4 regions of the Mesorhizobium sp. IMUNJ 23232 genome follow, and region 1 is predicted to be linked to each of the others. Evidence: predicted binding sites of a transcription regulator. Region 1 holds the regulator's gene; each other region holds the start of a gene.
What was found. Region 1 encodes PhoB, which activates phosphate uptake and scavenging genes when phosphate is short. Its sites were predicted from a motif close to TGTCATNNANCTGTCAT; they were not measured.
Positions count from the first base shown of each region.

Region 2: a site for PhoB is predicted at 3,560-3,576, ahead of pstS (phosphate ABC transporter substrate-binding protein PstS). Genes of this name have one in related genera too.
Region 3: a site for PhoB is predicted at 2,205-2,221, ahead of ACH196_RS17545 (DUF2794 domain-containing protein). Genes of this name have one in related genera too.
Region 4: a site for PhoB is predicted at 2,091-2,107, ahead of ACH196_RS06500 (RNA degradosome polyphosphate kinase). Genes of this name have one in related genera too.

Region 1 is NZ_JBIRCY010000001.1:76,080-81,462, reverse strand. Features, by position in the region: gene ACH196_RS00440 (UDP-glucose dehydrogenase family protein) at 1-9, opposite strand, end outside; gene ACH196_RS00435 (MFS transporter) at 212-1,453, opposite strand; gene ACH196_RS00430 (hypothetical protein) at 1,602-2,207, opposite strand; gene ACH196_RS00425 (hypothetical protein) at 2,300-2,518, opposite strand; gene phoB (phosphate regulon transcriptional regulator PhoB) at 2,665-3,354, opposite strand; gene phoU (phosphate signaling complex protein PhoU) at 3,371-4,078, opposite strand; gene pstB (phosphate ABC transporter ATP-binding protein PstB) at 4,100-4,915, opposite strand; gene pstA (phosphate ABC transporter permease PstA) at 4,929-5,383, opposite strand, start outside.
Region 2 is NZ_JBIRCY010000022.1:89,339-94,721, forward strand. Features, by position in the region: gene ACH196_RS17430 (DUF72 domain-containing protein) at 1-401, shown strand, start outside; gene ACH196_RS17435 (Na/Pi cotransporter family protein) at 523-2,256, opposite strand; gene pstS (phosphate ABC transporter substrate-binding protein PstS) at 2,366-3,481, opposite strand; gene ACH196_RS17445 (diguanylate cyclase domain-containing protein) at 3,750-4,901, shown strand; gene ACH196_RS17450 (hypothetical protein) at 4,906-5,383, opposite strand, start outside.
Region 3 is NZ_JBIRCY010000023.1:74-5,456, forward strand. Features, by position in the region: gene ACH196_RS17535 (Bax inhibitor-1/YccA family protein) at 194-970, shown strand; gene ACH196_RS17540 (GNAT family N-acetyltransferase) at 1,079-1,657, shown strand; gene ACH196_RS17545 (DUF2794 domain-containing protein) at 1,805-2,188, opposite strand; gene ACH196_RS17550 (DUF1223 domain-containing protein) at 2,598-3,368, opposite strand; gene ACH196_RS17555 (ceramidase domain-containing protein) at 3,483-4,187, shown strand; gene acnA (aconitate hydratase AcnA) at 4,210-5,383, opposite strand, start outside.
Region 4 is NZ_JBIRCY010000006.1:138,153-143,535, reverse strand. Features, by position in the region: gene ACH196_RS06505 (calcium-binding protein) at 163-1,572, opposite strand; gene ACH196_RS06500 (RNA degradosome polyphosphate kinase) at 2,172-4,379, shown strand; gene ppx (exopolyphosphatase) at 4,379-5,383, shown strand, end outside.

The DNA.
Region 1 (5,383 bases):
TACGCGCATAGTCTACCTTCTCTTGGATGAGGGCGCATTTCCCCGGAAACGCGCCCACGCGGGTCCTTTTGCGGCGGCATCCCTACGCCGGATCGACGCACCGGCCAACAGAAACATTTGCCGCGTAATTTCCCACGCAAATGCGACAGGGGGATAAACGTCCGGCCGGCCTGGTTTTGAAGGCAACGGCGAGCGCAGGGAGCTTACAGCCTCATTCCCGCCCCGCAAGGCTGCGGATGTTGCGCAGTTTCGGGAACAGCCACGCCCACAGCCCCGCGACTGCAATGGCGCCTACGCCGCCGAAAACAACAGCGGGAACCGTGCCGATGTAGGAAGCCATGTTTCCGGCGCGGAATTCGCCGAGTTCGTTGGACGCTCCGACGAAGACCATATTGACCGCGTTCACGCGACCGCGCACCTCATCCGGCGTCCACAACTGAATCAGCGTCTCGCGCACATAGACGCTGACCATGTCGGTAGCGCCGAGCATGGCGAGCGCGAAGATCGATACCCAGGTGATCGTCGAGACGCCGAATACGATGGTGAAGGCACCGAACAGCCCGACAAACACGAGCATGATGATGCCCGCACGGTCGCGCAGCGGATGGCCGGCAAGCCAGACGGCAACCAGCAGGGCGCCGATGCCCGGCGCAGCGCGCAGCATGCCGAGTCCCCACGGCCCAAGATCGAGAATATCTCGTGCATAGACCGGCAGCAGGGCGACCGCACCGGAAAGCAGCACCGCAAAGAGGTCGAGCGATATGGCGCCCAGCACGACCTTTTCGCTCCAGATGTAGCGGAACCCGGCGAACAGAGTATCCAGCGACGGGCGTTCCGCACCGGCCTGCCGGGCCGGCTTGGGAATGACGAAAATCAATATCGCGCTGGCCACCATCAGCAGCGTGGCCAAACCGTAGGCTACCTCGGCCGAAATGCCGTAGAGCAGGCCGCCGGCAACCGGCCCGACGATCGTCGCAGTCTGCCAGGCGGACGAATTCCATGCGACGGCATTGGCGAAATCCTCGGGCGGTACCAGATTGGCGACCAGCGAAGCGGCGGCCGGGCCGAAGAAGGCGCGCGCAACGCCGAACATGGCTAGCACCGCGAAAACAGGCATGACGCTGTTCAATCCACGGAGCGTAAGCAAAAGCAGCGCCAGCGCGCATGCCGCCTCAAGCATTGCCGCCAGTCCCATGACAAAACGGCGCCCGAACCGGTCAGCAATAGCGCCGGTGACAAGCACGAGCAGCAGCGATGGGATGAACTGAACGATGCCGACAAGCCCGAGATCATAAGGATCTCTCGTCAGGTCGTAGACCTGCCAGCTTACAGCCACGGAAACGATCTGGGTCGAGAACGTCGCCAGGAAACGTGCCGACCAGAAGGCGAGGAACGGGCGGTGCCGGAAGGCAGCATAGCGCTGGCTTGCGGCTGTCGCGGTTTGAGAAGACATCGGGCTCGGTATGCGAGTGAAGGAACCGCGCTGTCCTTAGCGCGGTTCGCGGCCGTTATCGCCCCTAATTCGCGGCTGGACCAAGAAGAAGGCGGGCTCCCTCCGAGATTGGCGGATCGGCGGTGCGTCCTTCGAAGCCCGCCATGTCTTACCCCTCGGCCTTGAACGTTTCCGCTTCCTTGCGGATCTTTTCCCAATCGTTGCCGTGGCGCTTCAGAAGTTCGCGCGCCTGGCGTGGCGAGAGGTCGGTCGTTTCCGCCAGATGCTTAACCTCGAGTTCCTGGCCTGCCGCCAACTGGCCTTCTTGCTTCGCTGTCTTCGCCATCGGGTCTTCCTCCGTTGGCTGGTTCAACGCGCGGGTGGCAGAAAAGTCGCACGGCAATCTTTGCCAGGTCAAGAAGGGAGTCCCAAGCGCCGGACGATCATCCCGGAACTTCTTCTCGCACATGCGAGTTTCCGCTGGAGCGAATGGAGATTTTTCGATGATCAAATGGCTTGTCCGGCTCGGTCTGGCGGTGGTGGCGACACGGCTCGCCGCAAAATACATGGCGCCCGACGCTGAAGCCGAACCCGTTCCGGCAGATGCATCTTCAGGAAAGCCAAAAAGACGGAGGACAATGAAATGACCCGCTTCGGTTTGGCCGCCGCCGCGCTGGCCGGATATGTGGCCTATCGAATTGGCCGCCGGCTGGTCGAGGAAAACAGCAGCGAAGACAAGGCTGTCGCAAGGGCTACACGACGCCGGAAGGTCCATCGCGCTCCGCCGCCGCATATCGGCGTCGATGTCAGCGCCAAGACACCTGGCCAGAGCCGGCCACATTGATCTCGCTGAGACCGCCGAGGCGGTTAGTGTTCCGTCAGCGCTTCGTTGAGCAGGTCGAGGTCGACGTAGAAATACCGCACCAGGCAGCGCTGGACCTCTTCGGCGTCGAAGCCGTGACTTCTTAGATACGAAACCGATTCCTGGATGGCGCGCCGGTCGACGAGTTTTGTCTTGCGGTCGTCCTGGGCATCCATGAGGGCGTCCATCTCGGCGATGTTCCGATTCTTGGACAGGATTTGCATATGGTTTCCCGCAGGCTTCATGCCTGCCAAAGTATCGAATTAAGGATAACAAAACGCTAATGCCGGCCGGGAGCGCGCCGCGCACTGTCGGGGAAGAAGATTGCGCGAGAATGACGCCCGCCGCGAAACCGCGACGGGATGGGCAATCATTCTTCGCTTATGGAGTAGCCGGCGCCGCGCACGGTGCGGATGACGTCAGGCAGGCGGCCGGTGTTCACCGCCTTGCGCAGCCGTCCGACATGCACGTCGACGGTGCGCTCGTCGATGTAGATCGTCTCGCCCCAGACATTGTCGAGCAGTTGCCCGCGCGAGAATACCCGGCCGGGATGCCGCATCATGAATTCCAGCAGCCGGAACTCGGTCGGCCCAAGCCTGATCTCGCTCTTCTTGCGGTAGACCCGGTGCGATTCGCGGTCGAGCACGATGTCGCCGACCTTCAGCACCGAGGACAGCACCTCCGGCTTGGCGCGCCGCAGCAGCGCTTTCACCCGCGCCACGAATTCCGGCGTCGAGAACGGTTTTACCAGATAGTCGTCGGCGCCGGTGGCCAGCCCGCGCACCCGGTCGCTCTCCTCGCCGCGCGCCGTCAGCATGATGATAGGCAGCCGCTCGGTCTCCGGCCGCATCCTGAGCCGCCGACAGAGCTCGATGCCGGAGACGGCCGGCAGCATCCAGTCGAGCACCAGCAGGTCCGGCACGTTTTCCTGGAGCCGTATCTCAGCCTCGTCGCCGCGCATGACGACCTCGACCTGATAACCTTCCGATTCCAGATTGTAGCGGAGGAGGACGCCGAGCGGTTCTTCGTCCTCGACCACCATGACCTTCGGAGCGATCATCGCACCTCGCTTGAAATTATTCGGCGAGGACGGTCGTCGCCGTCTCGTCGAGTTTCGGGCGGTTCGCCGGAAGCTGCGAGCCGGTCAGCACATAATAGGCGTTTTCCGCAATGTTGGTCACGTGGTCGCCGATGCGCTCCAGATTCTTGGCGCAGAACAGCAGATGCGTGCAGGTGGTGATGTTGCGCGGGTCTTCCATCATGTAGGTCAGCAATTCGCGGAACACCGAAGTGTATTTGAGGTCGATCTTCTCGTCTTCGGCGCGCAGCCTGTCGAGTTCGTCCGGCTTGCGTCCGGTATAGGCGGCAATCACACCGCTGATCTGGGCGAGCACCAGCGTCGCCATGTCGTCGATGCCGTGCGACAGACCGCGCGGCGTGGCGCCCTCGCCGATCGCGCCAACGCGCTTGGCTACATTCTTGGCGAGATCGCCGATGCGCTCGAGGTCGCCGGCCATGCGGATGGCGCCCAACACGGCGCGCAAATCCTGCGCCATCGGCTGGCGCTTGGCGATCAAGGTGATAGCCCGGTCATCCAGCTCGCGCTGCTTGGCGTCCATGACGGTGTCTTCGGAAATGATCCGCTGCGCCGCTGCCGTGTCGGTGTGCAGCAGCGCCCGGATCGAATCGCCGACCATCGAGCTCGACAGATCGGCCATGTCGCGGATCAACTGGTCGATCTGTTCCAGATCCTCGTCGAACGAGGCAACGGTATGTTCGCGCATTCTCGTGTTCCTTGAGCCGGATCAGCCGAAGCGGCCGGTAATATAGTCCTGCGTGCGCTTGTCGTCGGGGTTGGTGAACATCTTGTCCGTCGCCCCTTCCTCGACCAGGTAGCCCAGATGGAACATGGCGGTGCGTTGCGACACGCGCGCCGCCTGCTGCATCGAGTGCGTCACGATGACGATCGTGTAGTTGGCGCGCAATTCGTCGATCAGCTCCTCCACCTTGGCGGTGGCGATCGGGTCGAGCGCCGAGCAGGGTTCGTCCATCAGGATGACTTCCGGCGACACGGCGATGGCGCGGGCGATGCAGAGGCGCTGCTGCTGGCCGCCGGAAAGCCCGGTGCCGGGCTCGTGCAGACGATCCTTGACCTCATTCCAGATCGCCGCCTTCTGCAGACTGGATTCAACGATGCCGTCGAGATCGGCCTTGCTCTTGCTGAGGCCGTGGATCTTCGGGCCGTAGGCGACATTCTCGTAGATCGACTTCGGGAACGGGTTGGGTTTCTGGAACACCATGCCGACGCGGGCGCGCAATTCGACCACGTCGATCCTCGGGTCGTAGATGTTCTCGCCATCGAGGGTGATGTTGCCGCCGACGCGGCAGATCGGGATCGTGTCGTTCATGCGATTGAGGCAGCGCAGGAAGGTCGACTTGCCGCACCCCGACGGGCCGATCAGCGCCGTCACCTGGTTTTCGCGCACGTCGAGATTGACGTCGAACAGCGCCTGCTTCTGGCCGTAATGAACGGTGACCTTCTCGCCCTTTACCTTGATCGCCGGACCGACCGACTGGTCCCGAAGCTTCTGCTCGACCTTGGCTTCCGTCATGATGTTCATGTCCCTCTACCCCTTACCAGCGGCGCTCGAAGCGCTTGCGCAGGATGACAGCTATGGCGTTCATCACGATCAGGAACGCCAGCAAGATGAGAATCGCGGCGGATGTCTTCTGCTGGAACCCGGGCTCCGGAAAATCCGCCCACATAAATATCTGCACAGGCAGAATCGTCGCCGGGTCGGTGAATCCGCCGGGTATGTCGACGATGAAGGCAACCATGCCGATCATCAGCAGCGGCGCCGTCTCGCCGAGCGCATGCGCCATGCCAAGGATCGTGCCGGTCATGATGCCCGGCATCGCCAGCGGCAGCACATGATGGAACACAGTCTGAACCTTCGACGCGCCGATGCCCAGCGCCGCTTCGCGGATCGACGGCGGCACCGCTCGGATGGAGGCGCGCGACGCGATGATGATGATCGGCAGCGTCATCAGCGCCAGCACCATGCCGCCGACAAGCGGCGCCGAGCGCG
Region 2 (5,383 bases), on a different contig from region 1:
AGGACGGTTTTCCGCTGCGCCACGTGCTGGAGGTTCGGCACGGCACGTTCGCGGTCCCCGAATTCGTCGCGCTGGCGCGAAAATACAGAGCGGCGATCTGCTACGCCCACCACCACGATTATCCCGAATTCGCCGACGTCACGGCGGATTTCGTCTATGCTCGCCTGCAAAAGGGAGAGGATTCCGTGCCCACCGCCTACACGCCGAAGCACCTCGACCGCTGGGCGGAGCGCGCCAAGGAATGGGCCGCGGGCGGCCAGCCGGACGATCTGCCGCTCGCCGATCCGGACAGCAAACCGGAAAAGAAACCGCGCGACGTGTTCGTCTACATCATCCACGAAGGCAAGCTGCGCGCGCCGCAGGGCGCCATGGCGTTCATGGAGCGGGTCGGCAAGGCCTGAGTGGCCGGCCGGAAACGCGAAACGGCGCGGCGAAAAGAATTCGCCGCGCCGTCTTTTTTACGCACTACCTGACTTCATGGTTTTGTGGCCGACGTCTTTGCCGCCGGCGAATGCGCAAATTTCACTCCGCCGGGACGGGCGCCATGCCGCCCATATCCATCGGGCGCTCCTTGCCGCTTTCCTTGAGTGCCGCGGCGCGGGCGACCACCGACTGGCGGTTGACAGACTTGCGCTCGGCGTCGATGCGGCGGATCAGGATTTCGGCGCGTTCGATCGAGCCCAGCAGCGCCAGGATCGTGCCGCGCTCGCCAGCGCCGGCGTTAGGCCCGAGCGCCAATGTGCGGGCGCGCAGTTCCTCGACTTCGGGATAGCTGACATGACCGGCCGGCATCTTTGGATCGGCGACGCCATAGGTCGGCAGGATATCGCGCAGCGAGGCGTCCAGCTTGTTCAGCGCCTCATCAACGATCGCCTGCGCCTGGCTGCCGAACTTTTCGCGCTTCACCCGCCGCGCCACCTGGTGCATCGATTCCGCCAGCGCGGCGGTAAAGTCCGCCTCCTCGATCAGGCTGGCAATCAGGTCGAGCTGCTCGTAGGGCAGGTCCTCCTTCATTAGCGAGGCCGTATAGGCGCGGATGTCGCGGGAGAGGATATCGGTCGCCAGATAGTGCTCTCCTGGATCGGCCGGCGCGCTCTTCTCGCCGCGGGCGATATCGAGGAACTTCGCGCCGGCTTCCAGATGGCGGGCCGTCTCCTGCTGCACGGCAGGGACTGCCTTGGCGAAATCGTTCGCCAGCTTGCGGTCCAAAAATTTCGGCGTCGAATAATCCTCGACATCCTCCGCCTCGGTGCGGCCGATGCGCGACAGCACGCGCTCGAACACACCGACGAAGGGGAACAGAAGGAGCGTGTTGAAGACGTTGAAGACCGTCGAATAGAGGCCGACCGCCACGGGAACCAGCGGATAGGTTTCCTTGCCGTCGATGACGACCGGGATGCCGGGGTCGCCGCCGAACCACTGCATGGCCCAGCGCAGCACTTCGATCGACACGAAGAACAGCGGCACTGTCACGCAGACGCCGATGACGTTGAAGGACATGTGGGCGTAGGCGGCGCGCTTGGCGTTCTTCGACAGGTTGAGCGAGGCGATCCACGAGGTGATCGTCGTGCCGAGGTCAGCGCCGAGCGAGAAGGCGACGGCGGTCGTCCAGTCGATGACGCCGGCGGAGCCAAGCCCCATGACGATGCCGATGGTCGCGGACGAAGAGTGGATCATCGCCGTGACGCCGGCGGCGATCAGCACGCAGGTCAAAAGGTTGCCGAAGGAATCGGCCCGGAGAGTTTGCAGCAATTCCATGACCTCAGGCATGTTGCGCAGCGGGCGCAGACCTCCGGTCATCAGGTTTAGACCGTAGAAGATCAGCGCAAAACCCATGCAGGCGAGCGCAATGTTGCGTATCTTCTCGCTCTTGGCGAAGCAGTAGACCAGCGCGAAGACGCCGGCGAAGATCAGGCCGAGCGGACCGAGCGGCAGGGCGATCAGGCCGTTGCCCAGCGTCGTGCCGATATTGGCACCCATGATGACGCTGATGGCCGGCCGCAACCCCACGACGCCGGCATTGACCAGGCCGACCACCATGACGGTCATGGCCGTGGAGGACTGGATGACGCCGGTGATCAGCGTGCCCGCCAGCACGCCCTTGATCGGCGTGCCCGCCGCCTTGGCGAGGAAATTGCGCATGCTGTTGACCGACAGCGCCTGGATGCCGTTGGCCATGAATTCGAGGCCGAGCATGAAGATGCCCAGACCGCCGATGACCGGCACCAGAATGTCCTTGAAGATATCGATATCCATCATACCCACCCCTATAATGCGCTCTGAGAGCGCGGAGAATCCGTCGACGCCGGGTGTGAACCCGTTGCGCGTTGGCTGAAATCGACGCCGGGAGGTCCCCTCCCCGCCGTCAATTCGCCGCGCGCAGATCCTTGTCCCAGTACTGTTTCACCAGCTTGACGAGGCTGTCAGGCAGCGGCACGTAGCCAAGCGCGCTCGCATCGCTCGCTCCACGTTCGAAGGCCAGGCGGAAAAAGTCCTGCACATGGCCGTGGCGATCGCTCGACCGTTCGGCGACGGGCACGACGGCGAAGGTCGCGGTGCTGATCGGATACGCCGCCTCGCCGGGCTGGTCGGTGAGGGAAGCGTTGAAATGTTCGACCTTGTCCCAGGCGACGGCATTGGCGGCCGCCTGAACGCCCGCCGGGTCTGGCTTGACGAAATTCCCGGCCCTGTTCTGGATCGACGCGAAAGGCAGGCCGGACCGCTCAACCTGGCCGTATTCGGCATAGGAGATCGCACCCTTGGTCGCCTGCACCGCCGCGATCAGGTTGCGCGTGCCTTCGGCGCTCGTGCCGAGCGGCCAGGAGACCAGCGTGTCGGCGCCGTATTTGGTTTTCCAGTCGGCGTTGACCGCCGAGAGATATTCGGTGAAGACGAAGGTCGAGCCGGAGCCGTCCTGGCGATGCATCACACTGATCCTGAGATCGGGAAGGGCGAGATCCGGGTTGACCGCCTTGATCGCGAGATCGGACCAGTTCTGGATCTTGCCGAGATAGATGTCCGCCAGCAGCGGCCCGGTCAGCCTCAGGCTGCCGGCCGGAATGCCGTCGAGATTGGCGACGACGGCGATACCGCCCATGACGATCGGAAACTGCTGCCGGCCGCGTTTTTCGAGCTCCGCGGCACTGACCGGAGCGTCGGTGGCGGCAAAATCCATCTCCGGCTGGTCGAGACGCAAAACGCCGGCAAGCGAGCCGACCAGTTCGTAGTCCACCGTCCAGTCGAGCGTGAAATAGTCGCCGCCGTCGGCGCGGGCGTCCTTGTAGATTTTCGCCCATTTAGCGATCACTGGTGCTGCAAAGGTCGATCCCGCGCCGCGGACGGGCTCGGCCTCGGCGGGCGATCCAACGCAGAGTGCTGCCGCAAGAATTCCCGCCGGCAACATCGCCGAAAGCACCCGCAAAGTTCTGCCGACCAGGGAAACCACCGCTTCGGCCATGTGCCTGCTTTCTGCTTTGCGCACGCCCGCTGCCTCCGCGAGAACGGAGCCGACAGTGTCCGGCAATCCAATAGAAGTCGTATCCGGTCGTAGTGCGATTGTTTGACACGTGCATGACATCAGGCCGGCCGGCGGATCATTTCGGCCGCGCCGGCGGACGCTGTCCACCCGCGTTCACCGCGCTATCATCCTGCGGCAAAAGGGCATTTTACGGCCCGATGTAACCAAGTGTACACCTCATCCATCCTAATCTCTCTGGGACGACGGGTCGCCTTCGGGCATGGGCGAGAGCATGACGCTCGACTACAATTCTCTTTTGCTTGCTCTGGGCTTTTCCGGAGCATGTCTGGCGGTGACGCTGGTCATGAGCTGGGCTGTCGCCCGCACCGAGCTGTTCCTGCTGACCTGGGCGGTCGGCGTTTTCCTGATCGTCGTCTATGTCGTGCTCTACGCCATCTACGTCGATTACCCCGGCCCTCTGCTTGGGGCCGTGTGCTATCTCACGCTATTGACCGGCCTCTCGGCGCTGCTTGGCGCGGCCCGCCAGTTCCGCACCGGCCGTTCACCACTGAGGCCAGCGATCATCGCCAACGCCATACTGATCATCATCGCCGTGCCGCCGATCCTCATGGGTTATGACGGCCTGGGCTTCATCGCCGAAAACATCGCGGCGGCAATCCTGCTATCGGCGACTGCCCGCGAATACTGGCTCGGGCGGGCCGAGGCGCCGGGTCCCATCCTTGGCCTGTCCGCGCTTTACGCGGCCATCGCCTTCGGTTTCCTGCTCTGCGCTGGTGTTCTCATTTGGAATGGCAAGCTCGTCCTCGGGGCTGCGCCGCAGAACTGGGCCGAAGACGTTTCGCTTATCATCTCCATTGCCGGCATGACCGGCATCGGCGCCCTGTCGCTGGCGCTCAACCATTGGCGGGCGGCCGGGCGGCACCGGGCGGAAGCGCGGTCGGACGTGCTGACCGGATTGCTCAACCGCCGCGCAATTTTCGACCTGTGCAGTCCGACGCCGATGCGCCAGTTCTCGGCGGTGATCGCTTTTGACCTCGATGATTTCAAGGCGGTCAACGACAGCTATGGCCACGCCGTCGGCGACGAGGTGATCCGCGCCTTCGCCGAGGAACTGGCAGCAGCGACCGGCCGCGACGATCGCGCGGCGCGGCTAGGCGGGGAAGAGTTCGTGCTTGTTCTCGGCAGGACCTTGCCCGATCGCGCCGAACAGTTGGCCGAGCGCATCCGCGCAAGCTTTGCCGCGCGTTCGATCGGCGCGGATCAAGGGGCCTTCTCTTGCACCGTCAGCGCCGGCATCGCCTTCGGAACGGAAGCGGGCGCGAGCTTCGAAAGCGTCCTGAAGCTGGCCGACAAGGCGCTCTATTCGGCCAAGAGCAAGGGCCGCAACCAGGTCGCGACGCGGCACGTCCGGCTGGTCAAATAGGCGCCTACTCGCCCTCGTCGGATTTGTACGCGGCCCGCGCCGGCGACCCCCAAGGGGTCGTGTGGTTGTCGATGCGCATCTGGAAGACGAAGTAAGTTGGCGAGCAGAAACCGATGCCCTTGACCTTCTTCAATCCCGGCGTGTCCGACGGAAATTCCTGGCACATATAGTCTTCACGGCAAAAACTGTCGGCGGAACAGCTCGGCCGGTTGCCGCGCACGACGGCGCCGCCGAGGCACTGGTCGAAATTGTTGGTGGCGACGCAGAGGTCAAATTTCTTGCCGCCGGCGAGCCCGCAGATCTCGCGCGGCATCGGCTGGCCCTGCTTGAAGTTCGCGAAGTTGCGGTCCTTGTCGTCGCAGGCGCGGTAGGCGAGGCCGCCCGGTACGCCGATCTCCGGCGGGCGGCAGGTGTAGCCGGTGCGCGAGATATCCTTGTCGAAAGCGGCGAACTGGCTGATGAGCTTCATGCGGTCGTTGAAG
Region 3 (5,383 bases), on a different contig from region 1:
ACTGCCTCTCTTCTCATCAATTTCGTATGAGATCGTAGAAAATCGTTGCCTCACGCGGGGTTTCAAGCCGTAACGGCTCTTGTCCTTCGCCGCGAGACGCATCATATTCTGCGCAGGCATGCTGGAGCCCCGCCAGCGGCGCCTGGGCGTGACCGCCCGACACCCGACGGGGCAGAAGCAACAGAGGAAATCTATGGCTGACCTTCGCAACTACCAGGCGCGTGTCGCGGCGGGTTCCCGCGCAGACGCCGCCATCGACGAGGGCCTGCGCGCCTATATGCTCAAGGTGTACAACCTGATGGCGCTGGGCCTCGCGATTACCGGCTTCGCCGCGCTCGGCACGATGATGCTGGCTACCACCAACGACCCGTCGCTGGCCGCCGCCACGCTCGGCAACGGCAAGATGCTGACCTCGCTCGGAGTCGCGCTCTATGGCTCGCCGCTGAAGTGGGTCGTCATGCTCGCCCCGCTCGGCATGGTGTTCTTCCTGAGCGCCCGCATCCAGGCGATGAGCGTCTCCGGTGCGCAGATAGCGTTCTGGGTGTTCGCCGGCCTGATGGGCCTGTCGCTGTCGTCGATCTTCCTGGTCTACACGGCGCAGAGCATCACGCAGACCTTCTTCATCACCGCGGCCGCCTTCGGCGCGCTGTCGCTGTTCGGCTACACGACCAAGCGCGACCTGACCGGCATGGGCACGTTCCTGTTCATGGGCGTGATCGGCCTGCTCATCGCCATGGTGGTGAACATCTTCCTGGCGTCGCCCGCGCTGCAGTTCGCCATCTCGGCGATCGGCGTGCTGGTGTTCTCAGGCCTCACCGCCTACGACACGCAGAAGATCAAGGAGATGTATTGGGAAGGCGACGACACGCTGGTGGCCGGCCGCAAGGCGATCATGGGCGCGCTGACGCTCTATCTCGACTTCATCAACCTGTTCACCTTCCTGCTGTCGTTCCTCGGCAACCGCGAGTAATCGCGCCGATACGCAGTCCGGACTGGACCAAAGGGCGGCCGCTTGGCCGCCCTTTTCTTTTTGGCATCGCCGCTCTATCCGTAGGCATTTTTGGAGCGTGCCTATATCATGAGCAGTATCGTGCTGAGGGATGCGGTCGAGAACGACCTCGACCGGATCGCGGAAATTTACGCCGACGCCGTCACCATCGGTACGGCGTCCTACGAATTGGAGCCCCCGACCCGGGCCGAGATGAGCGCGCGGTTTGCGACGCTGCGAGGCGGCGGCTTTCCCTATATCGTGGCCGACACGCCGGATGGCCTTGCGGGCTACGCCTATGCCGGACCGTTCCGGCCGCGCCCGGCCTATCGTTTCATCGTCGAGGACTCGATCTACATCGCGCCTGCCGCCAAGGGGCAGGGCCTTGGCGCGAAGCTGCTGGAGGAGCTGATCGGCCGCAGCGAAGCGCTCGGCTTCCGCCAGATGATTGCGGTGATCGGCGACGGTCGACCGGAGAGCCCGTCGGTGAGGCTGCATGAGAAGCTCGGCTTCCGGCATGCCGGCAAACTTGAGGGATCAGGCTACAAGCATGGCCGCTGGCTGGACACCATCTTCATGCAGCTTACGATGAACGGCGGGACGGACCGCGCGCCGGATGCGGAGTCCTGGCCGGAGCGGCGGTTTCGGGGAGAGGCAGTAGGGCAGTAGGGCAGTAGGGCAGTAGGGCAGTAGGGCAGTAGGGCAGTAGGAGGAAACGCAGCCTTTGCGGGTCCGTCAACAGGTCGCGGATTGCTTTTTTCAGGAGCGCCAGGAGCGAGACACCCTACTGCCCTACTGCCCTACTGCCCTACTGCCCTACGCCCCGACCAGCCTGAGCTTGCTGTCGAAGACGCCGAGCACGCGCGCCAGCTCGTGGCCGCGCTTCAGAACGGCGCCGGTGGCGGCGATGACGGAAAACATGCCCTGCTTGCGGGCCAGTTTCGGATCCTTGACGATCTGGAACAGCGGCATGTCGTGGGCGCGGCGGTAGACGGAAAACACGGCGCGGTCGAGCCGATGGTCGATGGCGTAGTCCCGCCATTCGTTGGCGGCGACCATGCGACCGTAAAGCCTCAGAATCTGGTCTAGCTCGCGCCTGTCGAAGGAAACCGGGATGTCGAGCCGCTCACGCCTTGCCTCGTGGAGCGGAATCAATATTGCCGATTCGTCCCCACCCTCCCCTCCGCTGCGATCAGTCATGCGCAACTGCCTTCCTGTGACGGTTTCACGACACGAAAAACTGGCGCGTTCGCGGTCGAATTGCAAGGGCAGCGATTCGCTGGAAAGGGCCGTCCTCAGGAAATCAAATTTCATAACTATTTATTTCCGTAAGAAATGTTTGGTGAATGACCGCCACATTTCCGCCTTGTTTTATCCCCGCTGACGCCCCATTGTCCGACGAACTTACCCTCGTTGCCTGAGACGGTTCGGTCCGGCACCGGCTCGTAACCCCAAGCCCCCCGCCCACGGGCCCGCGTCGGATCGAACCAACCTCCCTTCGAAGGGAGGCGACAAGGAACGAACCCAGACGGATTGAAGCCGGTGCAGGTAATGCTGCTGCCGGCTTTTTTGCATGCGCTCCGCTAACGGCGGGAAAAATCTCCGGCCGCTACTTCGTCGAAGGTGATTCGGGGCTGCGGATGACCGTGGCGCCGAGGATCGGACCGGGCAGGCCGTCCTTGTTCACCGCCTGCAACAGCGCCACGCAACCCTCCTTCTTGGCGATTTCGCTTGCCGGCAGTTCGAAGCGGGCCGCCTCGCCATGCCACATGCCGGCCGTCTGCACCTCGCTGACGGCGTTCCAGTAGGTGATGGTGGTGCCGCTGTTTTCGCCGCGCTCGATGGTGACCGGCTTGGCGCCGTCGAAATAGACGAGCACCAGATGCGCCTTGCTGTTCGCCGGCCCCTTGCCGGTCTGGATGACGATGCTTTCGCCTTGCGCGGTCGCCTTGAGGTCGACCGACATTCCCTTGCCGGAATTCAGCAGCGTTTCCAGTGTGCCCTTGACGGCCCATTTCTTGGCGCCGTTGACATGCACACGGCCATTGATGACGGCCTGCGGCGTGTAGACGGAGCGGATTCCGAAGGCGCGGCCGTAGTCACGCTGGCGCTGGGTGTTCTCGGGCTTGGCCAGCGTGTCGCGCCAGCCGAGATAGTCCCAGTAGTCGACATGATAGGCGAGCGCCACGACCTCGCCCTTCCTGACCATCTCGCTGAACAGCGCGTCGGCCGGCGGGCAGGAGTTGCAGCCCTGGCTGGTGAACAGTTCGACCACACCGAGCGGCTTGCGCGATTCGGCGGACGTCATATCGGCTGTAAGAGCAAAACCTATCGCAACCAGCGCGAACGCCGCCAGCTTGGTCAGTTTTTCGCGCTTCATGGCGATTCCAGATGCTTTCACCGGTGGCACCGGCTTATCTTTTTGTTCATCAAACAATAGGCAGATGGCCATTTCAACGGGAAGTCACGTTGCGGTGAAAAAATAGGCGGGCGGATGGGGCCGACACTCTTCGCGCAGATCGATCTCTATTGCGAGCGCACGGGGCCGGAATTCTGGGCCGAGCCGGTCAACGCGCTGACCAATCTGGCCTTCATAGCCGCCGGCCTGTGGGGTGTTTACGAGGTCCGCCGCAACGCCGCGGGAACCTTCGCCGAAGTGCTCGCTTGGTGGGTTGTGGCGATTGGCATCGGCTCGGCGATCTTCCACACCTTTGCGACCTCGCTCACCATTTGGTTCGACATTTTGCCGATCGCCGGCTTCACGCTGGTCTACACGCTGTTCAACCTGCGCCGCTTCGCCGGAATGCCATGGAGCAAGGCGATCACCATCTTCGTGGTGTTCTACGCCGTCGTCGGCATCATCACCGCGCTTGTTCCCGCCTGGCTGCGCGAGGCTACAAACGGCTCGACCGGATACCTACCGCCCTTCCTGGCGCTGATCTTCTTCGGCATTCTGGTGGTGAGAAGCGGCAGCCCGGCCGGCTGGTACAATATCGTCGCGGCCTGCATCTTCGTCTGCTCGGTCACTTTCAGGATGATAGACCCGCTGGTCTGCGGCTCCTTCCCGCTCGGCACCCATTTCCTCTGGCACATCCTGAACGGATTGATGCTCGGCGTGCTGCTGGCGGCCGTCGCCTGGTACGGCGCGCCGGGTCAGGCAAAACAAAGGCCGCAGGCGCGACTGGCGCCCACGGCCTGATTTGCCCCGAAATCGCTGCCGATCAGGCAGCCAGGTCGCGCAGCACGTACTGCAGGATGCCGCCGTTCTTGAAGTAGTCGAGTTCGTCGACCGTATCGATGCGGCAGAGGATCGGCACCTCCTTCACCGTGCCGTCCGCCGACGTCACCTTGGCCACCATCTTCTGGCGCGGACGGATGGTCTCGAGACCGTCGATGGTCACCGTCTCGTCGCCCTTCAGTCCGAGCGAGGCCCAGGACGTGCCTTCCTCGAAGGTGAAGGGAATGACGCCCATGCCGACCAGGTTGGAGCGGTGGATGCGCTCGAACGATTGGGCGATCACGGCGCGCACGCCGAGCAAATTGGTGCCCTTGGCCGCCCAGTCGCGCGACGAGCCGTTGCCGTATTCGACCCCGGCGAAGATCACCAGCGGCACGCCCTGATCCTTGTATTCCATCGCGGCGTCGTAGATCGGCAACTCCTCCTTGGAGGGATAATGGATCGTATAGCCGCCCTCCCGCCCGTTCTCGCCCAGCATGTGGTTGCGGATGCGGATATTGGCGAAGGTGCCACGCATCATCACCTCATGGTTGCCACGGCGCGTGCCGTACTGGTTGAAGTCGGCAACGCCGACGCCATTGTCGGTGAGGTACTTGCCCGCCGGCGAGGCGGCCTTGATCGAACCGGCCGGCGAGATATGGTCGGTGGTTATCTTGTCGCCGAACAGGCCGAGGATGCGCGCGCCCTTGATGTCGCTGACCCTGCCATAGGTCTTCTTCATGTCGGCGAAGTAGGGCGGGTTCTGCACGTAGGTCGAAGAGTCGTCCCAGGCATAGGTCTGGCCTTCCGGCACTTTGACCTGCTGCCAGTTCTCATCGCCCTTGAACACGTCGGCATATTTGCGCGCAAACAGCTCGCGGGTGACGTTCTGCTCAATGAACTCGTTGATCTCGGCAGAGGTCGGCCAGATGTCCTTGAGATAGACCGGATTGCCGTTGCGGTCGTCGCCGAGCGGCTCGGTAGTGAGATCCCTGGTGACAGTGCCGGCCAGCGCATGAGCGACAACCAGCGGCGGCGAGGCGAGATAGTTTGCCTGCACGTCGGGCGAGACACGGCCTTCGAAGTTGCGGTTGCCGGAAAGCACCGCGGCGGCGATCAGGCCCTTGTCGTTGATGGTCTTGGAGATCGGCGCCGGCAGCGGGCCGGAATTGCCGATG
Region 4 (5,383 bases), on a different contig from region 1:
AGCAGGGGGGAGGAGTTTCGCCAATCGGGTTTGCCTGGCAACATAGGCTAAGCGACCGCTGAGAGGTCGCAACAACTTGTCGGGTAGAATGCGATCATAGGGCGAATGGCTCGACGCCACCGCTCCGGAGGCCGGCGATAACCGAGCCTCCGGCAGGTCGCCTCAAATTATCTGAAAGTCGGCATTTGCGAGGGAGAGCCCCGCGGCAAGGCTAGCAAACTGGATTGCGGCACCTACGCCATTGCCATCCGCGTCGTAGAACAGCTTGCCCGTATCAGTTTCGTAGACGATGAAGTCGTTGGCATCCAGCGCTGTGCCGGTGGCGTTTGCCCGGAAGTAGGACGACGAAAGCGTGCCTGTGTTAGTCAAAGCGGCGAAAACGGCATTCTCCAGACGGATCGTGTCGTCGACCGGAGAAAAGTCGGTGATCGTGTCCAAGTTGGAAGCGCCCAGGGCAGTAGAAAACACAAACACGTCCTTGCCCGCGCCTCCGGTGAGCGTATCAGAACCGCCGCCGCCATTGATCAGGTCAGCGCCGTTCCCGCCCTTGACGACGTTCGTGGCAGCATTGCCGGTGAACTTGTCTCCAAACCCCGACCCCTCCAAATTCTCGATGGAGTTGAATGTATCGCCGGCGGCATCTCCCGTGTTCGACAGCGGATCGGCCAGGCTGACGGTCACGCCCGCCGATGCTCCCTCATAGGAGGCTGTGTCGTTGCCGAGGCCGCCACTGAGGTAATCCGCGCCCGCGCCGCCAGCGAGCAAGTCGTTGCCGTCGCCGCCGCCGAGCGTATCGCTGCCGTTTCCACCCTGCAAGACGTCACTACCGGACGCCCCGCGAAGCAGGTCACTGCCGTCCAGGCCAGAAAGGATGTTAGCGCCGGCATTACCGTCGAGCGTGTCGTTGAAAGCTGAGCCTTCAAGGTTCTCGATAGAGTTGAAGGTATCGCCCTTCGCCTCGCCGGCATTGAGTGACGGATTGGTAAGATTTACTTTGACGGCGGTCAGGGCGTGTTCGTATGAAGACGTGTCTAACCCGCTTCCACCACTGAGATAGTCCGCGCCGACACCGCCAGTCAGAAAATCGTTGCTATTGCCGCCACTTATTGTGTCGTTTCCACCAAAACCAAGAAGGATATCGGCATCGACCGATCCGACGATGCTATCCTTTCCGGCAAATATAATTTTGCTAATTTCCGAATCGTTATTATTCTTAAAGTTTTTTATATCGATCCAGCCGAGATTACTTATATCCCACGCTTCGTGCTTTATGATTTCACCGCCGAACTCGCTTTCAAAGGTAATTAAGTCCCAACTCAAATTCCCAATATATCCGGAGGCACCTACTGCAACATCACCTTGATAAATTATCTCTAAATCACCTGCGGCATCAAAGTATTTAACTTGATTTCCGTACCGGTATTCGTAATTAATAAATGAAACACGGTGACTGTCATCTTCATCTATGTAGTACAAAAATGGTCGACGCGAGCTTTTGAAATCCGCAATAGTGAAGTGCTCGTAATCGAGCTGCGTCATATCAATGGCGTTTAATGTGGTAAATTTAGACATGAATCTTTCTCACACTGTATTTTGTTGCATGCCTATCCATTTGACGGCGCTCCGATGAATGTTCAAGTTTTCACTCGGATCACGACCAAATTCCATTCAAAAATACCATACATCGACCTCTGGCTGCTGACAGATGCACTATCGATTACTGCCCACGATCCAATCTTCAGCGAAAGGAGTTCCCGAAGCAATTGCTACTTGCATTAGAGGACGAGGGCAAGCCGCTATGCCGCGGTGCTCCTTTACGGACTCCATGCGATGCCTTTTTGCAACTGTAGTCCGATATCGATTGAGTTTATTTTGACGCTCGTTTGATCGTCAGAAGCAGTTTTATTCGGCTTCCAAGGGTCATTGATGAGGTATGAGAATACGAAAATGTGAGCAACTGTTTGCCAACAGTGATCGCGCCGAGCGGTGTTGTACATAAGGTAGCGGCCGCCGGCCTTGAACACGGTGGACAGCGTGTCCAAGGTCCACGATGTGGCTCCAGCCAAAACGGTGCGTAGAGTGTTCACCCCTGAAATCAAACTGTCACACTTGCCTGTCAGGAGGTAGACTGCCGCGTCAGGTGCGGGCGACAGCCGGGGATTTTTGCTGCCATGAATGAACTGAGACCCTTGCAGGCGGAATTTGCGGCGGCGGAGATGGTCGCCGCGGAGATGGCGGCGGGCAATCCCGACCGCTTCGTCAACCGCGAATTCTCCTGGCTGCAGTTCAACCGCAGGGTCTTGGAGGAATCGCAGAACCCGCACCATCCGCTGCTGGAGCGCGTGCGGTTTCTGTCGATCTCGGCCGCCAATCTCGACGAGTTCTTCATGGTGCGCGTCGCCGGGCTGGCGGGCCAAGTGCGCGAGGGGATCGCGTTGCGCAGCCCGGACGGGCGCACGCCCGAACAGCAGCTCGAGCAGTTGCTGCATGAGGTCGGCCGGCTGCAGGAGGACCAGCAGGAGAGTTTTGCGGCGCTGAAGACCTTGCTTCAGGAGAAGGGCATCGAGACGGTCACCGCCGACGTGCTGACCAAGGAAGAGCAGGTGTGGCTGGAGGACCATTTCCAGCAGCAGATCTTTCCGGTGATGACGCCGCTGTCGATCGACCCGGCGCATCCGTTTCCGTTCATCCCCAATCTCGGCTTTTCGATCGTGCTGAAATTGCGCCACCGCAAGGACGGCGAGGAGATGAACGCGCTGCTGAGGCTGCCGGTGGCGCTCAAGCGCTACATAAGGCTGCCCGACCGCAAGCCCGGCGTGCGCTTCATCCCGATCGAGGAAGCGGTAGGCATCTATATCGGCCGGCTGTTCCCCGGTTATGAACTGAAAGGCTCGGGCACGTTCCGGCTGATCCGCGACAGCGACATCGAGGTCGAGGAAGAATCGGAGGATCTGGTCCGCTTCTTCGAGACGGCGCTGAAGCGGCGCCGCCGCGGCTCGGTGATCCGCATCGAGTTCGACGGCCAGACGCCCGCCGAACTGCGCGATTTCGTTGCCGGCGAACTCGGCGTTTCGTCGAGCCGTATTAGCGTCATCCATGGGCCGCTGGCGCTCAACCAGATTTCCGAGATCGTGGCGGTCGCCCGCGACGATCTGAAGTTCGTTCCCTTCAACCCGCGCTTTCCCGAGCGCGTGCGCGACCATCGCGGCGACTGTTTCGCGGCGATCCGCGAGAAGGACATCATCGTCCACCACCCCTATGAATCCTTCGACGTCGTTGTGCAGTTTCTCCGCCAGGCCGCCGCCGACCCGGAAGTCGTGGCGATCAAGCAGACGCTCTACCGCACCTCGAACGACAGCCCGATCGTGCGCGCGCTGGTGGATGCGGCGGAGGCGGGAAAGTCGGTGACGGCATTGGTGGAACTGAAGGCACGCTTCGACGAGGAGGCCAACATCCGCTGGGCGCGCGACCTGGAGCGCGCCGGCGTGCAGGTGGTGTTCGGCTTCATCGAGCTGAAGACCCACGCAAAGATGTCTTTGGTGGTGCGCCGCGAGGACGGCAAGCTGCGCAACTACGTGCATCTCGGCACCGGCAACTATCACCCGATCACCGCGCGCATCTACACGGACCTGTCGTTCTTCACGACCGACCCGGGCATCGCCCACGACGTCGCCCAGATCTTCAACTACATCACCGGCTATGCCGAGCCGGCCGAGGAGATGAAGATCGGCATGTCGCCGCTGACATTGCGCCCGCGCATCCTCAAGCACATCGCCGACGAGATCGGCCACGCCCGTGAGGGGCGCCCGGCGCGCATCTGGATGAAGATGAACTCGCTGGTCGACCCGACGACAATCGACGCGCTCTACGAGGCCAGCCGCAACGGCGTCGAGATCGACCTCGTCATCCGCGGCATTTGCTGCCTGCGCCCGCAGGTGCCCGGCCTTTCCGACAACATCCGCGTGAAATCGATCGTCGGCCGCTTCCTCGAACACAGCCGCATCTTCTGCTTCGGCAACGGCCACGGCCTGCCGTCGGACGAGGCGATCATCTATATCGGCTCGGCCGACATGATGCCGCGCAACCTCGACCGCCGCGTCGAGACGCTGGTGCCGATCACCAATCCGACTGTGCATGAACAGGTGCTGGGCCAGATCATGCTGGGCAACATAATGGACAACCAGCAGAGCTTTGAGGTACTGGCTGACGGCACCTCGCGGCGCATCGTGCCGGACGAGGGCGAAGAACCGTTCAACGCCCAGGAATATTTCATGACGAATCCCAGCCTGTCCGGGCGCGGCGTTGCGCTGAAGAGCAGCGCTCCCAAGCAGATCGCGCAGTTCAAGCGCCGCAAGAAGACCGCAGCAGCCGCTAGCTGATGCTGTTACAGTCGCAGGGGCGGCTTCCGGACCGCAGCCCGATTTCGATCATCGATATCGGTTCGAATTCGATTCGCCTCGTCGTCTATGAGGGTATCGCTCGGTCTCCGACCGTGCTGTTCAACGAGAAGATGCTGGCAGGCTTGGGTCGCGGCATCGTCTCCACTGGCAAGCTTGATCCCGAGGGCGTCACCCGGGCAGTCGAGGAGTTCGGACGCTTCCGCGCGGTTTCGGACCAGGCGGGGGCGAAGGAACTCTATGTCATCGCCACGGCGGCGGCGCGCGAGGCCGTGAACGGCCCCGATTTCATCCACCGCGCCGAGCAGATTTTGGGCACCGAGATTCGCGTGCTCTCCGGCCGCGAGGAGGCGCATTATTCGGCGCTGGGCGTCATTTCCGGCTTCCATCCTGCGAACGGCATCGCCGGCGACCTCGGCGGCGGCAGCCTCGAACTGGTCGACGTGAAGGGCGACGACATCGGCGACGGCATCACCCTGCCGCTCGGCGGCCTCAGGCTGCAGGACATGGCGAAGAACTCGCTGACGGCCGCGGCGAAGATTGCCCGCGACGAACTCGCGCGCGCGAAGCTCTTGAAGGCCGGCGAGGGCCGCGTCTTCTATGCGGTCGGCGGCACCTGGCGAAACCTCGCCCGCCTGCACATGTACGCGACCAACTATCCGCTCGCCGTTATGCACCACTACGAGCTCGGCATCGAAAGCTCGCTGCCCTTCCTGCGCCAGGTGGCGCGCGGCGAGACCGACAAGATCAAGGGCATCGAAGGCGTGTCGAAGAGCCGACGCGCACTGCTGCCTTACGGCGCGGCCGTCCTGCTCGAGATCATCGCGTCGATGAAGCCGTCGAAGGTCGTGGTTTCGGCGCTCGGCGTGCGCGAGGGATTTCTGTATTCGTTGCTGTCGCCGCAGGAACAGCGGACCGATCCGCTGATCTCCGCTTCGGAGGAACTGGCGCTGCTGCGCGCCCGCTCGGTCACGCATGCGCGCGAG